3 regions of the Sphingomonas sp. GW821-FHT12D09 genome follow, and region 1 is predicted to be linked to each of the others. Evidence: riboswitches for the same ligand, from Rfam matches in the RefSeq annotation. Region 1 holds a riboswitch; each other region holds the start of a gene.
The links. A riboswitch is a leader RNA that binds a small molecule or an ion and turns the genes downstream of it on or off. The one in region 1 is predicted to bind cobalamin.
Positions count from the first base shown of each region.

Region 2: it holds a riboswitch for cobalamin, as region 1 does, so the genes downstream of both, metE (5-methyltetrahydropteroyltriglutamate--homocysteine S-methyltransferase) here and AC1RPL_RS17185 (TonB-dependent receptor plug domain-containing protein) in region 1, are expected to answer to the same signal.
Region 3: it holds a riboswitch for cobalamin, as region 1 does, so the genes downstream of both, AC1RPL_RS01015 (hypothetical protein) here and AC1RPL_RS17185 (TonB-dependent receptor plug domain-containing protein) in region 1, are expected to answer to the same signal.

Region 1 covers NZ_JBXAQL010000004.1:12,850-19,351, reverse strand. Annotated here, with positions in the region: gene AC1RPL_RS17205 (hypothetical protein) at 1-218, shown strand, start outside; gene AC1RPL_RS17200 (hypothetical protein) at 221-526, shown strand; tRNA gene AC1RPL_RS17195 (tRNA-Gly) at 1,168-1,241, opposite strand; gene AC1RPL_RS17190 (formylglycine-generating enzyme family protein) at 1,450-2,397, shown strand; gene AC1RPL_RS17185 (TonB-dependent receptor plug domain-containing protein) at 2,470-4,416, opposite strand; cobalamin riboswitch at 4,598-4,813, opposite strand; gene AC1RPL_RS17180 (enoyl-CoA hydratase-related protein) at 4,914-5,696, opposite strand; gene AC1RPL_RS17175 (efflux transporter outer membrane subunit) at 5,932-6,502, opposite strand, start outside.
Region 2 covers NZ_JBXAQL010000005.1:211,178-217,679, reverse strand. Annotated here, with positions in the region: gene ahcY (adenosylhomocysteinase) at 1-1,255, opposite strand, end outside; gene AC1RPL_RS20850 (WG repeat-containing protein) at 1,450-1,971, shown strand; cobalamin riboswitch at 2,037-2,235, shown strand; gene metE (5-methyltetrahydropteroyltriglutamate--homocysteine S-methyltransferase) at 2,346-4,646, shown strand; gene AC1RPL_RS20840 (acyl-CoA thioesterase) at 4,646-5,365, shown strand; gene AC1RPL_RS20835 (hypothetical protein) at 5,464-5,991, shown strand; gene AC1RPL_RS20830 (hypothetical protein) at 5,997-6,502, opposite strand, start outside.
Region 3 covers NZ_JBXAQL010000001.1:208,025-214,526, reverse strand. Annotated here, with positions in the region: gene AC1RPL_RS01025 (phosphatase PAP2 family protein) at 1-189, opposite strand, end outside; gene AC1RPL_RS01020 (cobalamin-binding protein) at 273-1,196, opposite strand; gene AC1RPL_RS01015 (hypothetical protein) at 1,193-1,708, opposite strand; cobalamin riboswitch at 1,903-2,123, opposite strand; gene AC1RPL_RS01010 (alpha/beta fold hydrolase) at 2,347-3,168, shown strand; gene AC1RPL_RS01005 (hypothetical protein) at 3,218-4,228, opposite strand; gene guaB (IMP dehydrogenase) at 4,275-5,732, opposite strand; gene AC1RPL_RS00995 (hypothetical protein) at 5,942-6,184, shown strand; gene AC1RPL_RS00990 (HpcH/HpaI aldolase/citrate lyase family protein) at 6,265-6,502, opposite strand, start outside.

The DNA.
Region 1 (6,502 bases):
TCGTGCCCGCGATCCGCGCCTTCCCCGGCGCGATCGGCAAGCTGTGGTTATCGCGGATCTCCGCGCACGAAGCCGACGCGCGGCAAGCGGCTGCGATCCTGCTGGCCGACGCGCTCGCGCCATACTTCGTGCTTTCGTCAGCCAAGGAGATGGAGCCGCGGCCAAATTATCCCTGCTTTGAGATCAAACCCTATGCGCTGCAGCCGATCTGGCCCTGATCATGGGCGCGAACATCAAGATCGAGACCCTCGGCGACATTGTGCGTCGTGGGTGGAACGTCGAGATCGAATGCCGGTGCGGTCACAAGGGGGTGATCGACGCGGCCAAGATGGACCGCTGGTACATGTGCCACATGTGGCCGAACACGATCTCCGCGCTGCGCCAGCACCTGTACTGCCTGGGCTGTGGTGGGAAGCCGCCGGCGGTTCGTATTCGGGCGACGTCAGCCCTTCCTGATACCGCGCGCGGGCGCTTCCCGGCCAACGAGGAGGGATGGAAGCGCCTGGTGCGAGGCCTTCGCGGCTAGAGCGAGGCGCTCCCGACAAAGTCGACCGGCAACAGATCAATCACGTGGCGTAACAATATTGCGCCGGGGCACCGGGTTGGCACTTGCGCCCTTCGCGCGGCGCTCGCCCCCACACCTCGCTTGCTCCTTTTTCGTCGATTTCTTTGCAAGTGGGCAGGGTATCTCAGCGGCCGAGGCCGCCCCCATGGGCTCGCCGACCGGTTACATCGGTAATCCGGGGTGTCACCCAGCGCTCTAAGTCGCAGAAAACTGCGGTTTCTGGGATAACTTTCGAGTGGTTACGGTGCGGCAATGTCTTGCACCGGTTTCAGTTATGTCTTTGAGAATTAGACATTTTTCATAGTCAGTATATAACTTGAAATGTTAGTTATCTGATTACCACGGTGTAACCCTTTATATTGCCGCTTAAGCGCCTGACTTTCCTAGACCATTACCAATGTAACCGGGTTGCGGCGCATACCCGCCTCGCTTCGCAGCCGCGCCGGGCGCTCTCGGCGCGTCAATGCGCTGTCGCGATCACGGCCGATCGCGCTCCATCCGAATCGTGCTTTGCGGTTCTATGCGCCCGGTCGGTTGTCGCTGCCGGCGCGGCCGGGCCCCTGTCTCAGGAGTGCCCGGCGGTCAGAAACATGTGATAACGGTGGAGCGGGTAACGGGAATCGAACCCGTGTATTCAGCTTGGAAGGCTGCTGCACTACCATTGTGCTATACCCGCAAGAGCCTGATTTATCTCAGTTTCCTGCGCCGCCGCCGGTGCGTTTTGCAAACCGTTTTGCAGCGATGCGGCCGCCAAGTGCCACAAGGACCGCGTGGTGGTCAACAAGGACCGGGCGCGCTATGCCGAGGGCGGCGGCAAGGCCGGCTTTTCGGACCGAGCCAAAAGCTTGATTGGCGCGGCGCGGCGCCCGGCTATGAACGATGCCATGAAGAAGGTCGTGTCCCGTCCCGTTTCGCATGCAGGCATGCAGCTGATCCCCGGCGGCGGCTTCACCATGGGTTCCGAGCAATATTACGAGGAGGAGCGCCCGCTGCGCCGCGTGCGGGTCGACAGCTTCTGGATCGACGAGACCCCGGTGACCAACGCGCAGTTCGCGGCGTTCGTCGAGGCGACTGGCTATCGCAGCTTTTCGGAGATCCCGCCCGACCCGAAACACTATCCCGGGATGGATCCGGCGCTGGCGGTGGCAGGATCGCTCGTCTTCCAGCGCACCGCGCAACCAGTGCCGCTCGGCGATCATGCGCAGTGGTGGGCGTTCGTGCCCGGCGCCGACTGGCGGCACCCGACCGGGCCGGACAGCAGCATCGACGGGCTCGAGGACCATCCGGTCGTCCATGTCGCGTTCGAGGATGCCGATGCCTATGCCAAATGGGCGGGCAAGGCGCTGCCGACCGAGGCCGAATGGGAGTTCGCCGCGCGCGGCGGGCTGGTCGACAAGGAATTCGCCTGGGGCGACGAACTGGCGCCCGACGGCGCGATCCTCGCCAATTACTGGCAGGGCATGTTCCCCTTCGCGACGCTGAAGCCCGGCGACCAGTATCGCACCAGCGCCACGGGCAGCTTCCCGGCCAATGGCTATGGCCTGTTCGACATGATCGGCAATGTCTGGGAGTGGACGCGCGACTGGTACGGCACGCCGCAGCCGATCAAGGGGAGCTGCTGCGAAGCGGCCAATCCGCGTGGTGCGACGATCGGGGACAGTTATGAGTCGAATGCGCCGGGATCGAAGATCGGCCGGCGCGTGCTGAAGGGCGGATCGCACCTATGCGCGGTCAACTACTGCCAGCGCTACCGGCCGGCGGCGCGGCATCCGCAGCATATCGACAGCGCGACCAGCCATATCGGCTTTCGCTGCATCTCGCGGAAGGTCTGACGCGCCCCGCGGGGCCAAAGCGAACCCGCCGCGCAGCCGGCCTGAACCGGCAGCGCGACGGGTGATGCGAGGTCAGAAGGCGACGCGCACGCCGCCATAGGCCGCGGTGCCCGGCGTCGCGGTGCTGAAGATCTCCTCATAGTCCGCGTCGAACAGGTTCTCGACCCGGCCGAACACCGAGAAATTCTTGCTGATCCGGTACTGCGCGTTGAGGTTCACCAGCGTGAACGGCTTCAGCGACACGACCGGCGAGGTGGCATAGGTCGGATCGGTGAAGGTGATGTCCGTCATCCGGCCGTTGTAGCGCACCGTCAGCGTGCCCGAGAACCGCTCGTCCTTGGTCGAGAAGGTCGCGTTGAAGCTGGCGGTGTCGCCCGGGCGGCGGACTTCGGTGACGCCGTTCTCCCTGGCGGTGAGGTGCGTATAGGCCGCATCGATCCGCAGCTGGGGCACCGGAACGAGGCTCGCCGTCACTTCGACGCCGTGCTGCTTCGAGTCGGTCGCGCGGTTGGACGGCGTGGCGACATAGAGCGGCGCGGGATAGGTGGTGTAGATCTCGTCGGTCAGCGTCGAATCGAAATAGGTCGCGCCGATATTGGCCTTGCCGTCGAGGAAGCTCTGGTCGATGCCGACTTCCCAGCCCTCGGACTTCTCCGGCTTCAGGTTCGGGTTGCCGATATATTTGCCGTCCGAGAAGCCATAGAGCTCGTAATAGCCGGGGTTCTTGACGCCGGTGCCATAGGCCGCGTGGACGCGGGTGTCGGTCGGCAGGCGATAGCCGGCCTGGACGCGCCAGGTGGTGACGTCGGCAAAGCGGTTATTGTCGTCGTAGCGGATCGAGGCGCCGCCGGTGAAGCCGCCCGCGGTCAGCTCATACTGGCCGACCAGGCCGAGATTGTCGGTGGTGCGCTTGCCGGTGAAGGCATCGTAGGGCGAGCCGCTCGACGGCGTGGTGTTGCGGAACTGCTCGCGCTCGACGTCCACCGCGCCGGTGATGCGGTGGGTGATCGCGTCGGTGCCGAAGCGGAAGCTCGACACGAACGAGCCCTTGTAGCGCTGGCCCTTGTCGCCAAAGCCGATGCCGAACGCATTATGGCCGGTGCGGCTGGTGTCGGCGAACTGCGCCGATGCGGTGTTGGTCCAGCGGCCGTCCAGGCCGGTCAACTCGGCGCTGAGCAGGCCGTAAAAGGCCTCGTTGGTGAAATAGGTGCCCGGGCTGTCGATCGTATAGCCGAAGGTCTGGCTGGCCGGATTGCCGTCGCTGTCGTTGGTCTCGGCATCGGTGTAGCTGTAGCGCAGCACGCCGGTCAGCTTGAAATTGTCCGACGGCTTCCAGTTCAGCTTGGCGCTGGCGCCGACATTGTCGGAGCCGATGTCGCGGTTGCCGCCGCGCGCGGTGGCATAGCCCTTGGTGTGATACCAGGTGCCCGAAGCCGCATAATCCAGCGTGCCGGTGTTGCCTGCCGCGCGTGCCGCGGTGCTGACCGTGCCGAACGAGCCGCCTTCGGCACGCGCCGAGAAGCCCGGCGCCTCGGCGCCCGAAAGCGTGGTGTAGCTGATCACGCCGCCGATCGCGTCCGAGCCGTAGAGCGACGACTGCTGGCCGCGCAGCACTTCGATGCGGGCCGACGGGTCGGCGATCAGCGTGCCGAAATCATATTCGCCCTGATAGGGATCGGCGGCTTCGATGCCGTCGATCAGGACGAGGACGTGATTGCCTTCGGTGCCGCGGATGCGGATCTGGGTGAGGCTGCCGACGCCGCCGGTGCGGCTCACGGCCACGCCCGGCACGTCGCGCAGCACGTCGGAGACGATGCGGGTCTGGCGCGCGTCGAGCGCGGTGGCGTCGATCACCGTGGCGGAGGCGGGCAGGTTCCTGAGCTCCACGCCCTCTCCCGAACGCGACGCCGTGACGACGATTTCGTCCTTCGGATCGGCAACGGTCTGATCATTGGTCTGGGCAAAGGCCGGCGTGGCCGCGGCGATCGCGATCAGCGAAACGAAACTGGTCTTCAACATGGGTATCCCCCCGGGCGCCTGTGCAACGAGGGCCGGGTCCTGCCGAACGCGCACGCGAACGACCGGTGCACGCGTGACGGCGGGCGCCTGGACGCCTGACACGCAGCACCGAAGCGGCCCCGGCCGCTTGGTCGTCGCTCAGACGGAGATACCGTGCCTTCGCCATCCCCTGGACTAGGCAAGAGCGACCGTTGCGCTGGCAGGTCTCCTGGCTCGCGGGTCATCGCGCGATGCACGCCTTCCCGGGCCAAGACCCAGTGGCTGCTCTCTCGAAGAGAGCAAGTGCATCGCGCTCACCGCTTACAGTTGCAGGGACAGCCTCGGATTGGGGCGAAACCTCGCCCGTACCGCGTTCCCATTTTAAGCCCTTTCGGGCACCGGCGCGATCATGAGGGCTGGGTTGCCCCAGGCCTCGACGCGGCCAATAGGCGCTTGCATGCCCATCGGCAATATAAAGATGTCTTTATATGCTCGGCGCGCCGCGCCCCGCCGTGCCGCTATTTGCCGGTGAAGCCGGGCTTGCGCTTCTGCAGGAAGGCCATGCCGCCCTCGACCGCGTCGGCGGTGCCACGCGCGGCACGCTGATGGTCCGCCTCCATCGCCAGCGTCTCCTCCAGCGTAGAATCGAGCGCCTGGCCCAGCCCCTGGCGGATCATGCCGAGCGCCACCGTCGGTCCGGCGGCAAGGCGGGTGGCGAGTGCCAGCGCTTCATGTTCGAGCTGCTCGTCGGAGACGACGCCGTGGACCAGGCCCCAGTCGCGCGCCTTCATCGCGGGCAGCTTCTCGCCGAGCATCATCATCTCGGCGGCACGCGACCGGCCTACCAGGCGCGGCAGCAGCCAGGTGGCGCCGCCATCGGGGACCAGGCCGATGTTGATGAAGGCCTGGAGGAAATAGCCATTGTCGCTGGCCACGCAGAAATCGGCGGCGAGCGCGAGGCTGCAGCCGATGCCGGCGGCGGGGCCACGCACCGCGCTGACCACGGGCACGCTTGCCCGGGCGACGGCGAGGATGCCGGGGTTGTAGTGGTCGGTGAGCGCGGCATGCGTCGCGGCACCCGGATCGGCGGAGGCGAGCGCGCCGCTCGCGACATCGGCGCCGGAACAGAAGGCCCGGCCGGCACCTTGGATCAGCACCGCGCGGGCTCCGTCGAGATTTGCCAGCGCGTCGCGGATCTCGTCGAACATCGCCGGCGGCGCGGCATTGAGGCGATCGGGCCGGTTGAGCGTGATCACCAGCACATCGCCGGCCCGCTCGGTCAGGATCGTCTCATAGCCCATCTTCAACTCCCGTTTCGCTTCGCAACCGATAGCGGGGCGGGCGCAGGGGGGGAAGTGTTGTGCATATATTCGTCATCCCCACGAAGGCGGGGATCCAGGGTAGCGCAGAACAAGCGGCGCCACCGAGCTGTCGGGCACCGAAGATGTCCAAGCTGGCCGCGCGCGATGTGCTTGTGACCCTGGATCCCCGCCTTCGCGGGGATGACGATAGAAGCGTGCCGCCTAAGTCGTCGCTCTAAGGCGCAGCCGAAACCGCCGGCTGCGGCCCCGAAGGCGTCACCGTCAGCAGCGAATCGCCGCCGAGCGTGCGGTACAGCGTCACCAGATTAGTCGCCTCGATCAGCCGGGTCTGCACCAGGCCTTGCTGCGCGGAATAATAGGAGCGCTGTGCGACCAGGTTCGCCAGGAAATTGTCGATGCCGCCGCGATAGCGCGCCCCGGACAGCCGGTAGCTGTCCTGCGCCGCGGCGAGGTTCGCCGTGTCCGCCTTGAGCTGATCGTCGATCGTGCCGCGCCGGGCGAGCGCATCGGCGACTTCGCGGAAGGCGGTCTGGATCGACTTCTCATAGGTCGCGACCGCGGCGTCGCGCTGGGCTTCGCTGAGCTGGACGCCCGCACGGCCGGCACCGGCGTTGAAGATCGGGTAGCTGCCGGCGGCGCCGCCGCTCCAGTGGAAGCCATCGCCCGAGAACAGGCCGGTCAGCGCGTTGCTCGCGAAGCCGAGCAGACCGGTCAGCGAGATGCGCGGGAACAGCGCGGCGCGGGCCGCGCCGATCTCGGCATTGGCGGCGCGCAGCTGATATTCG
Region 2 (6,502 bases), on a different contig from region 1:
AGACTTCGTTCTTGTACTTGTCCGCGCCGCTCCACAGTTCGAGCTGCGCCAGCACCTGGTTGGTGAAGGACGACGACATCACGAACGACGGGTGGCCGGTCGCGTTGCCGAGGTTCACCAGGCGGCCCTTCGACAGGACGATGATCTTCTTGCCGTCCGGGAACTCGACTTCGTCGACCTGCGGCTTGATCTCGGTCCACTTGAAGTTCGCCAGGCCGGCGATCTCGATCTCGCTGTCGAAATGGCCGATGTTCGAGACGATCGCCATGTTCTTCATCGCACGCATGTGGTCGACGGTGAGCACGGCTTCGTTACCGGTGGCGGTGACGAAGATGTCGGCGCGGGTGGCGGCCTCTTCCATCGTCACGACTTCATAGCCTTCCATCGCCGCCTGCAGCGCGCAGATCGGATCGACTTCGGTGACCAGCACGCGGGCGCCGCCGTTGCGGAGCGACGCGGCCGAACCCTTGCCGACATCGCCGAAGCCGGCGACGCAGGCGACCTTGCCGGCGAGCATCACGTCGGTGGCGCGACGAATCGCGTCGACCAGCGATTCCTTGCAGCCATAGAGGTTGTCGAACTTCGACTTGGTGACGCTGTCGTTCACGTTGATCGCCGGGAAGGGCAGCTTGCCCTTCTTCGACAGCTCATAGAGACGGTGCACGCCGGTGGTGGTCTCTTCCGAGACGCCCTTGATCGTGGCGACGGTCTTGGTGAGGTAGCCCGGGCGCTCGCCCAGGAAGCGCTTCAGCGTGGCGACGAAGATCTCTTCCTCTTCGTTCGACGGGGTGAACAGCTCTTCACCCGCCTCGACGCGCGCGCCCCACAGCGCGAACATGGTGGCGTCGCCGCCGTCGTCGAGGATGAGGTTGCAGGTCTGGTCCTGGCCCCAGTCGAAGATGCGGATGACGTAGTCCCAATATTCCTCGAGCGTCTCGCCCTTCACGGCGAAGACGGGGATGCCGGCCTCGGCGATCGCGGCCGCGGCGTGGTCCTGGGTCGAATAGATGTTGCAGGTCGCCCAGCGCAGCTCGGCGCCCAGCTCCTTGAGCGTCTCGATCAGCACCGCGGTCTGGATCGTCATGTGCAGCGAGCCGGTGATGCGCGCACCCTTGAGCGGCTTCGAGGCGCCGAACTCGGCGCGCAGTGCCATCAGGCCGGGCATTTCGGTCTCGGCGATCTCGATCTCCTTGCGGCCAAAGGCGGCAAGCGAGAGGTCCTTGATGACGTAATCCTTGTCGAGCACGGTAGCCACGAGCTGGTCTCCAGATGTGAATCGGTTACGCGCCGGGAATCGCCGGCAGCGGATGCGGGCGCCCTACAGACTTCGCCGTCGCCGTGCAATTCCTAATATAAAGATATCTTTATATGTCATGCTCAGCCGGTCTTTGGACACGGCGTCCGGTATGATAGCCTTGCGCAATGCGCTGGCCGATCCCCCCGCTCCTCATGCTGACCGCGGCCGCCGGACCGGCTGCGGAACCCTATCCCCTCGCCTGCTTCTACGCGCCGCGTGGGGGCGAGCTCGACACGTTCCCGGACTGCGCCGCGGAGCAAGCCGACGGGACGATCCGGCTGGCGCCGGCGCACCGCGCGAAGCTCGACTATGACTGGGGCGGCCTGGCCACGGTCCATGTCGGCAAGAGCTTCCACTATGTCGCCCGCGACGGCCGCACCGCGCCGGTGATGACGATGGACAATGGCGCCGAGGACTTCGTCGATGGCCGGGCACGCTCGCAGCTCGGCGGGAAGATCGGCTATATCGACCGCGCGCTGCACCTGGTGATCCCGCGCCGCTATGATGGCGCCATGCCGTTCGAGAAGGGCGTGGCGGAGGTTTGCATCGGGTGCACGCTGGCCAGCGACGGGGAGCATGGCTGGTACGCCGGCGGGCGGTGGATGCGGGTGGATCGGCGTGGGCGGGAGTTGCCTGCCATCGTCATCCCCGCGAAGGCGGGGATGACGGAATAGAGTATCGGCGAGAAGCTCATATAAAGAATTCTTTATATCACCCTTGACGCCGTACCCCGAGCGGCAGATGCTTAAGGCGTCGAGGTTCTTCCGGCTTGCCCGGAAGCTAAGACGGGAAGCCGGTGCGAAACCGGCGCTGCCCCCGCAACTGTAAGCGGCGAGCGGCGATCCAAGCTGTGTCACTGAGGGGCTTGCCCCTTGGGAAGACGGATCGTCCGCGCTGACCCGTGAGCCAGGAGACCTGCCTCCGACGCGATAACGTCCACCGGCGGGGTGCCCGGTCTGGCCGCTTGCATGCCGCGGCCGGGCAACCGTCCTCGCATGCCTGTGTGTCATGCCGGTCTCCCCCGCCGTTTCATCGGGGTATGAAGACCATGACCGTTACTGTTGCCACGCTCGGCTTCCCAAGGATCGGGCCACGCCGCGAACTCAAGTTCGCACTCGAGAAATTCTGGTCGGGCAAGTCGTCCGAAGCCGAGCTGCTGGAGGCCGCCCAGGGCCTGCGCGCCGCCGCCTGGGCCCGCCAGGCCGCGCTGGGGGCCGACTGGCTGCCGAGCAACGACTTCTCCTTCTACGATCACGTGCTCGACACCAGCCTGATGCTGGGCGCGATCCCCGAGCGCTACGGCGTCGCCGCCGGCACTGCCGACCTCGCCACCTATTTCGCGATGGCACGCGGCACCACGGGAGAGACGGCATCCTGCGCGCACGGCCATGGCCACACCGCGCAGGAAATGACCAAGTGGTTCGACACCAACTATCATTACATGGTCCCGGAGCTGGCGGCGGGGCAGCAGCTCGCCCTCTCCTCTTCCAAGATCGTCGACGAATATCGCGAGGCCAAGGCGCTCGGCTATGAGACGCGCCCGGTGCTGCTCGGCCCGGTCACCTGGCTCAGCCTCGCCAAGGGCCGCGACGTCGATCCCTTCGACTATCTCGACGAGGTGCTCGGCCTCTATTCAGCTGTACTCACCCAGCTCCAGCATGCCGGCGCCAAATGGGTGCAGATCGACGAGCCGATCCTCGCGCTCGACCTGAGCGAGCGCCAGCGCGCCGCGATCACCCGCGCCTATGCCAAGTTGCCGCGGCTGGGCCTCAACATCCTGCTCGCCACCTATTTCGGCGCGCTGGAAGACAACCTCACCCTCGCCGTGAACCTGCCGGTTGCCGGGCTGCACATCGATCTCGTCCGCGCGCCGGACCAGCTCGACAAGGTGTTGGTGGCGGCACCCAAGAAGCTGCTGCTCTCGCTCGGCGTGATCGACGGCCGCAACATCTGGCGCGCGGACCTGGAGAAAATCCTCGACCGGATCAAGCCGATCGCCGCCACCCGCGACGTGATCCTGGCCCCCTCTTGCTCGTTGCTCCACGTGCCGGTGGACCTGGCGCTCGAGACCAAGCTCGGCGATGAGATCAAGCAGTGGCTCGCCTTCGCGGTGCAGAAGGTCGATGAGCTGGTGACACTGAAGGATGCGCTCAACGCGGGCCGGGAGACCGTCGCGGCCAAGCTGCTCGCATCGAGCGAAGCGGCGGCGGCACGGCAAGTATCGCTGCGCATCCACAACCCGCAGGTCCAGGCGCGCATGCTCGCGGTGACCCATGCGATGCGCGACCGCATCTCGCCCTATGCCGATCGCGCCAAGGTCCAGGCCGAAGTGCTCGACCTGCCGCCTTTCCCCACCACGACGATCGGATCGTTCCCGCAGACCGCCGAGGTCCGCCACGCCCGCGCCGAGCATAATCGCGGCAATCTGGGGAGCGCCGCCTATGAGCAGTTCCTGCGCGAGGAAACCGCGCGCACGGTCCGCTGGCAGGAGGAAGCCGGGCTCGACATGCTCGTGCACGGCGAGTTCGAACGCAACGACATGGTCCAGTATTTCGGCGAGCAGCTCGCCGGCTTCGCCTTCACGTTGAATGGCTGGGTCCAGTCCTATGGCTCGCGCTGCGTCCGCCCGCCGATCCTGTTCGGCGACGTCTCGCGGCCCGAGCCAATGACGGTCGAGTGGTGGCGCTATGCGCAGTCGCTAACAGACAAGCCGATGAAGGGCATGCTCACCGGCCCGGTGACGATCCTCAACTGGAGCTTCGTGCGCGACGACCAGCCGCGCGCGACATCGTGCCAGCAGATCGCACTGGCGATCCGCGACGAGGTGGTCGATCTCGAAAAGGCGGGCTGCAAGGCGATCCAGATCGATGAGGCAGCGCTTCGTGAAGGCATGCCGCTGCGCAAGCGCGACTGGCAGGCCTATCTCGACTGGGCGGTGGACAGCTTCCGGCTCTCGGCGGCGGGCGTGGCCGATGCGACCCAGATCCACACGCACATGTGCTATTCGGAGTTTAACGACATCCTGCCGGCGATCGGCGCGATGGACACCGATGTGATCTCGATCGAGACCGCGCGATCGCAGATGGAGCTGCTCGAGGGCTTCGCCGCCTATCGCTATCCGAGCGCGATCGGGCCCGGCGTCTATGACATCCACGCCCCGCGCGTCCCCTCGGTCGAGGAGATGGTCTCGCTGATGCAGCTTGCCCAGGCGCATCTCGCGCCCGAGCAGCTGTGGGTGAACCCCGATTGCGGCCTCAAGACGCGCAAATGGGAGGAAGTGAAGCCGGCGATCGACGCAATGGTCGCGGCGGCGCGGACCTTGCGCGTCCGCGTGGCGGAGCCCGCCTGATGGCTGGTGTCGTCCGCCTCATCGACATGGTGTTCCCGGGCGACACCAACCACCACGGCACGCTGTTCGGCGGGGTGGCGCTCGCGCACATGGACAAGGTGGCGTTCCTCGCCGCCTCACGCCATGGCCGGGCGCCCTTCGTCACCGCCGCCTCCGATCGGATCGACTTCGCCGCACCGGCGCTGAAGGGCGAATTGATCGAGGCGACGGGACGCGTGGTTCGGGTCGGCACCCGCTCGCTCGATGTCGAGGTCGAGCTGGTCGCCGAGGCACTGCTCAGCGGGGAGCGGCGTCTGTGTACGCGTGGCCGCTTCACGCTGGTGGCGCGCGAGGGTGGACCTTTGCCCGCTCTCGCGCCGCCCGAAGACGAGCCCGAGGGCGCATTGCTGATGGCAGACATGGTCTTCCCGCCGCAGACCAACCATTACGGCACGCTGTTCGGCGGCGAGTCGCTGCGCATGCTCGGCAAGGCCGCTTTCATCGCCTCGACGCGGGACACGCGGAAAGTGATGGTGATGGCCGCCTCGGAGCGCGTCGATTTCACTACGCCGATAAACGAGGGCGAGATGATCGAGATGGCGGCGCGGGTAACGATGCGCGGCAACCGGTCGCAGCGGGTACGAGTCGAACTATGGGCGGAGGACCTGCTCAGCGCCGAGCGTCGGCGTGCGGCCTCGGCGGAGTTCGTGATGGTTGCCACCGCCTCGGGAGATTCTTGAAGCGGCCGGCCGATTGGTACCCCAGATTTTGGCAGGTGACGAAGACCCCGGAAGGGCGCAGAACAGTGCAGCGTCATCCACAGCCGAGAGCCACGCTCATGTTCCGGTTTCTAGCGCCTGCCCTGCTCCTGTCCGTCGCCGTTGCTCCCGGTGCCTTCGCCCAGACTTCCGAAGCGAGCAGCGCCGGCGTGATCCCGCCGCGTGGCACTTCGGTGCAGGGCGCGCAGGATCTGGTCGCCATCCTTGCCGGCACCAACAAGCAGGTCGTCAGCAATTGCTGGGACCTGGGCTGCCTGCTGATCATCAACGATACCGGCCTGTACGACGTGGTCGGCTTCTACGTCGATGCGCGGAAAGACGCGCGCTGGAGCCGCAACCAGTTCAGCGAGCCGCTATGGCCCGCCAAGGCGACATTGCGCTTCAAGACCGGCAAGGCGCCCGACATGTGCGACTTGCCGGTCCGCTTCGTGCTGCGCCACCGCGAGACGCGCGACAAGACCGAGATCGAAGGCACCGCCAGTCTGTGCACCGCGCCGCACCAGGACTCGCTGATCCGCATCAAGATGCTGGAAGGCAAGGTGTTCGTCCGCGGCGACGACGAGCCGGACCCGAACGAGACGCATTGATCGCCTCAGCTACACCATAGCACCGTATCGACCAGGCGCGGCCGGGGGCAGGCCCCGGCTGGCAGGGGCAGCTTCATGCCCGGCCGCCACAGCCCCAGCTGCCGCTGGATGTTGGGCATTTCGGAATCGATCGCCGCGAGCGGGTTGCCGTCGCCATAATGGGTGGCGCTGCGATAGCGTAGCGCCTGGCGGTAGCGCAGCCCCGTGTCCGGCTTGCTGACGGTGATCCAATAGCCATAGGGCTTGTCGCTGGTCGGTTCAGCCGAGATCATCGCGCCGCGCAATGGGCCGTCCGCGACGAAGCGGACTTCCTGGTTGTTGTTGCGCCCCACCCGCTTCGCATAGACCAGCGTGAAGCTGTCCTTCGCCTGGTCATAGGCGAGCAGTTGCGTACCGACGCGCTGATCGCCATTGCCGCCATACATGCTGCCGGCCTGCACCAGGAAGAGTGCGTTGCCGCGCGCCGGATGGACGATGCGCGCGTCGCGCAGGAAATGCACGTCGGAGAAAC
Region 3 (6,502 bases), on a different contig from region 1:
CTTCCACAGCAGCGCGACGCACACCGCCAGGCTCAAGGCGAGCGCGCTCCATAAATGCACGGGGGCGAAGCCGTCGGATGCGGCCGCGCCGTGCGCCGACGGATGGGCAGACGTCTCGGGCGCTGCGCTGGGAAGCGGTCGACGAAGGGCATGGGCCGGCAACGGGCCGAGGCGATCAGAACTGGACACTGTCCGCCGTGGTAGCGATTTACCGAAGCGGCGCAATCACATCGGCCGGGGGCGATCGTGCCAGTCAGGGCCATTGCCGGCGGCTAGAAGCGCTCCCAGCCCATCCCGCCCAGCGCCGGCGTGCCCGCCCAGGCATCGAATATCTCGGCAAGTATCTCCGCGGATTCGACCAGGCGCGGGCCCGGCCGGTTGAAGAAATGATGGCCGTCGGCAACATAGACCTGTCCGCGGCGGACCGCGCCGATGCCGGCCCAGCGCGGATCGCCGACGACGGCGTCGATGTCGGCGCGGCTCTGCGGGATCTGGTAGCCGCAGGGCATCAGCACGATCACGTCGGGGTCGCTTTCCACGAACACGTCCCAGTCGAGCCAGGGGGAGTGCTGGCCAGGAGTGACGTAGAGCGGCGCGCCGCCGGCGATCTGGATGAGCTCGGGGACCCAGTTGCCCGCAGCCATCAGCGGGTCGAACCACTCGATCGCGGCGACGCGTGGAGTGGCGCCGCGCCGGGCCGAGCGGGTGCGGATGGCTTCCATCCGGCGATCGAGTCCGAGCAGCACCTTCTCCGCGGCGAATTCGCGGTCGGTCGCGGCACCGACGGCGCGGATGTCGCCCCATACGTCGCTCAGATTGTCGGGGGCGAGCGAGAGCAGGGTCGGCGCCATGCCCTGCCAGGCGCAGAGCGATTCCTCGAGGTCCGCCGGCGTGACGGCGCAGACCGCGCACTGCGTCTGGGTGAGGATCAGGTCGGGCTTGAGGCTGCGCAGAAGCTCGGCATGGACTTCGTAGACCGACAGGCCCTGGCGGACGATCTCCTGCACGCGCCGGTCGATCTCGATCGAGGTCAGGCCCTTTTCGAGCTTGGTGGCAGTGCAGACCGGCAGATCGCGGACGAAGGGCGGGAAGTCGCATTCGTGCGAGCGGCCGACCAGCGCCGGGCCGAGGCCCAGGGATACTGCGACTTCGGTCGCGCTCGGGAGGAGGGAGACGATCCGGGGAGACACGCTCATGCGGCGGCGCGCGGCGCGGGCGCCCAGCCGGGGGCGAAGCGGAGGACGGCTTCGCGGATCACGAGCAGGCCGGCGAACCACAGCGCCTCGTTCCTGGCGAGCAGCAGGACGATCGCCTGGGTGAAGGCGCCGGTGCCGCCGCCTGCCAGGCCGTAGAGATAGAGGGTCAGCTCATAAGCGACGAAGCCGAGCACCGCCGCGCCGAGCAGCGGCAGCAACGCGCCGGTGCGGCCGGTCGCCACGCGGATCACGGCGAAGGCAGCCAGCGCGGCCAGGCCGATCGCGGCGCCCCAGCCCAGGGTCGAGGCATCGAGGGGATAATCGAGCAGCGTGAAGCCGATCGCCTGGTTCGCGGCCCAGGCGACGAACACGGTCGCCAGCCCCTCGCGACGGGGAAGCGTGGATGCCGCCATCGCGGCGAGCGCGACAAAGGGCATCAGGCAGGCGGCAACCAGGCTGCCCGCTACCGTGGCGGCGGCAAGTGCAGCCGCCCATGCGAGGCTGCGTTCCATGCGCAACATGCGTCTTCATTCCTTCGGCGCCGAGCAACGAAGGCGACGGGGCCTGCCGCGCGCATCAGCGAACGGCGGCGCACGCGAATGGGAGGGCGCTTGTCCCCCGTCCGGCGCACCGTTGCGGCCCCTCGCCGCTAGGGTTCGTCGCTCAGACGGAAGGACCGTGCCCGGGCCATTCCCTGGACCAGGACAAGAGCGACCAGACGCCGGCAGGTCTCCTGGCTCGCGGGTCGATGCAGGCTGCACGGCCTTCCCGGAGTGAACTCCAGTGGCCGCTCCCTCGGATGGGGAGCGAAGCGCAGCATACTCACCGCTTACAGTTGCAGGGACAGCCGCGGAGTTGGACGGATCGCTCCGCCCGCACCGCATTCCCTTTGAAGCCCTTTCGGGCACCGGCGCGATCAATGCGAAGCGGCTGGGCCGCTCCACGGGGTGGGGATAGACCAGCCATGCTGCACTGCGCAAGCGGACCGGGCCTCCAAAGCGTCAGCCGGGTCACCCCATAATGGCTAGGCCGGTGGACTGGCTTGGGGTGCGGGCCCAAGGTCCAGCAGGCGTAGACCTGCGGGGATCGGCGAGATGGCCCCATGCAGGTGCAGGGAAGACGGTTTCGCCTTTCTCGGAAAGGATGGACCATGGCTACCGTGACCACGCAGGACGGCACCGAGATCTTCTACAAGGACTGGGGCAGCGGAAAGCCGCTGTTCTTCCATCATGGCTGGCCGCTAAGCGCCGACGATTGGGACAGCCAGATGACGTTCTTCCTGGCCCAGGGCTACCGCGTGATCGCGCATGACCGCCGCGGGCATGGCCGCTCGACCCAGACCGACAAGGGCCATGACATGGACACCTATGCCGCCGACGCCGCGGCGGTGGTCGCCAAGCTCGACCTGAAGGACGCGGTCCATATCGGCCATTCGACCGGCGGCGGCGAAGTGACGCGCTATGTCGCCAAGTACGGCAAGGGCCGCGTGGCCAAGGCGGTGCTGATCAGCGCGATCCCGCCGACCTTCATGCAGTCCGCACGCAACCCCGACGGCGTGCCCAAGGCCGTGGTCGACGGCATCCGCGACGGCACGGCCTTCCACCGCGCCCAATTCTACCAGGACATCACCATCCCCTTCTACGGCTTCAACCGCGAGGGCGCGAACGTCTCGCAGGGGATCCGTGACAATTGGTGGCGCCAGGGCATGATGGGCGCGGCGATCGCGCATTGGGAATGCGTGCGGGTGCTGTCGGAGACCGAGTTCTACGACGACCTGGCAGCGATCGACGTACCGGTGCTGGTGATGCACGGCGAGGACGACCAGATCTGCCCCTTCCCCACCACCGGCGCGCGCTCGGTCAAGCTGCTCAAGCACGGCAAGCTGATCTCGTACCCGGGCCTGCCGCACGGGATGCCGACCACGCATGCCGAGATCATCAACCGCGACTTGCTGGCGTTCATCAAGAGCTGAGGCGGCCCGGGGCGGAGCATGGCGGCCTGCCATGCTCCGCTGCCGGCGCTCAGAGATCCGAGAAGAGCTGGCGGATCTCGTGCGGAGTGCGCTTCGGGAAGACCGCACGCGCGAAGGCGACCAAGTCGCGTTCGAACGCGGTGCGCTCGGCAATCGCCTGATTGCGGTTCCGCTCGTAATCGTCGCGGTGACCGGGGTCCACGTCGCGCAGGGTTTCCCGCCAGGCAGCATCGCCGATCGTCGCCGGCGAAGTGCCCTCACCCTCGCCTCGCGCCTCACGGACTGGCGTGCGTCCTTCAGCGAGCGCCTCGATATGCTTAAGGAAGCGCTCGGCATCGCTGTTCTGGCCGTCGATCTGGCATTGCGCCATCGCAGTGCCCCGGAAGCAATCCATCTCGTGCGCCGTCCCGGCATAGGTGACGAAGCGCTTATAGGCGCTGGCGAACAGCGCGCGCTGTGGGCCCGTCCAGCGCTGTCCGAGGCGAGCGATGCGGCGGTCGCGGCGCTGGCCATCGAGGCGCGCGAAATGATCGGCGCAGACGCCGCCGCCGATGCCGCTGCTATTGTCGGCACAGCCCCCGAAATCGTGACCCTTCCAGCCCGCGCGGCGATACGCATCCAGGCGCTTGACGCGGCTGTCGATCGCGAAGGCGGCGTCCTCGACCTGGCAGGCCATATGGATCGCAACGTCATAGTTGCGCGTGGCACCGCTGCCATTGGCATAGACCGTCATCAGCATCGCCGCGCCACTGAAGAAGGCGAACGGCTGGTCGTGCCGGCCGCGCTCGGTGACGGCGCATTTGCGTGCTTTCACCGGGTCGGCAGGCATGCCGATGCCGTAATAGAGCGCTTCGCTGCTGCAGCCTTCGAGCGCGCGGCGCTCGGCCGGCGTGGGGAGGTCGGCCGCCGGGATCTCCGCATGGAGCACGCTCCGGCAGATCGCCTGCGACACCGCGAAATCGGCGCCATATCCGGTGTTCCGCGACCAGTCGTGATCGCTCGATTGCGGGGTAGCCGCAGTCAGCAGGATGACGATGGCTCCGAAACGCCAAGCCGACATTCCCCCTCCGCTATCTCCCGCACCCTTATCGCGCGTCGGCGCCGCCTCAGCGAGTCGGGTAGTTCGGCGCCTCGCGGGTGATCGTCACGTCGTGGACATGGCTCTCGCGCAGGCCGGCGTTGGTGATGCGGACGAAGCGAGCCTTCTTCTGGAACTCTTCGATCGTCGCGGCGCCGACATAGCCCATCGATGCCTTCACACCACCGACCAGCTGGTGGATCACGTCCTTTGCCGGCCCCTTGAAGGCGACCTGGCCCTCGATGCCTTCCGGCACCAGCTTCAGCTGGTCCTTCACGTCCTGCTGGAAATAGCGATCGGCCGAGCCGCGTGCCATGGCGCCGACCGAGCCCATGCCGCGATACGACTTGTAGGCGCGGCCCTGGTAGAGGAAGGTCTCGCCCGGCGCTTCCTCGGTGCCGGCGAGCAGCGAGCCGATCATCGCAGTGGAGGCACCGGCGGCGATCGCCTTGGCGACGTCGCCCGAGGTGCGGATGCCGCCATCGGCGACCACCGGTACGTCATGCTTGGCGGCTTCGTTGGCGGCTTCCATCACGGCGGTAAGCTGCGGCACGCCGACGCCGGCGACGACGCGGGTGGTGCAGATCGAGCCCGGGCCGATGCCGACCTTGATGCCGTCCGCGCCCGCGCCGATCAGCGCCTTGGCGGCTTCGGCGGTAGCGATGTTGCCGGCAATCACCTGAACGCGGTTGGAGAGCTTCTTCACCCGCTCGACGGCGCGGCTGACTTCGACATTATGGCCGTGCGCGGTGTCGATCACGATCAGGTCGACTTCGGCATCGACCAGCGCCTCGGTACGCGCGAAGCCCTTGTCGCCGACCGTGGTGGCGGCGGCGACACAGAGGCGGCCGGTCGCGTCCTTGGTCGCGTTCGGATAGTTCACTGCCTTCTCGATATCCTTCACCGTGATCAGGCCGACGCAGCGATAGGCGTCGTCCACCACGAGCAGCTTCTCGATGCGGCGCTGGTGGAGCAGGCGGCGCGCCTCTTCCGAGCTGACGCCGGCGCGGACGGTGACAAGGTTCTCATGCGTCATCAGCTCGGAGACGAGCTGGTCGGGACGCTCGGCGAAGCGGACGTCGCGGTTGGTGAGGATGCCGGCTAGCTTGCCGTTCGCCTCGACCACGGGGACGCCGCTGATCTTGTGGCGGGCCATCAGCGCACGGGCTTCGGCCAGGGTGCCGGTGGGCGCCATGGTGATCGGGTTGACGACCATGCCGCTTTCGAAGCGCTTGACCAGCCGGACCGCCTCGACCTGCTCCTCGATGTCGAGATTGCGGTGGAGGACGCCGATGCCGCCGAGCTGGGCCATGACGATCGCCATGTCCGCTTCGGTGACGGTGTCCATCGCCGAGGAGAGGATCGGGATGTTGAGCGAAAGGCCGCGGGTTACCCGCGTGCGGGTGTCCGCCATGCTCGGCAGGACTTCGGATTCTCCCGGATAGAGGAGAACGTCATCGAAGGTGAGGCCGAGGGGGATGTCCATGGGATGCGCCAATGTCCTGATTCGGAAGTTGGCGGCCCATGTAACCGCGAGGGTCCGAAAGCGCTAGGGGGTCGGTGTCCATGGGGCCCGTACAAAGCAGCGCCTGCTCGATCGCGATCTGTTCGCGGATGCGGCGGGCCAGCGCCACCCGAGGCACGGCAATAGCCCGGCCAGTCCTCGGCGATCCGCTGCGGGTTCCAGGCGCCGATGTGCACCGTATAGTCGATGCGCGCCTCGATATTGCGCTGGCGCAGCGCCGCAAGCTGATCGGCGACGGCGCCGGTGGCGTGGCGCGCCTGGCAGAGCATGTCGACCTTGTGGCGCCGCTCGCCGGTCAGCTTGGAGATGCGCAGCCGCACCCGCGACAGCCGAAGCATGTCGAGATCGGGCAACGCGATGACGCGTTCGATCTCATCGAGTGCTGCGAGCAGCTCACGATGCAGGATGGGTAGTCCGCGCATATTCCCATATTAGGTGAAAACCCGGCTACGCGGTTTTCCGGACCTAGGTAATGTGCCGTAGTGGTTTGATCTTAGGCGCGGTCGAGCAGCGCGCGGGCCTGATCGACATGCATCGCCTCGATCATCCGGCCCTGGTAGCGCTCGGCACCCCCAGTCGCTGCCGCGACCAGCGCGTGGGCTTCGGCGATTTCGGCTTCGCTCGGGCCGAATGCGCGCGCGGCGATCTCGATCTGGCCCGGATGGATCAGCGACTTGCCGTCGAAGCCGAGCGCCCTGCCCTCGCGGCATTCGGCGGCCAAGCCCTCCGGA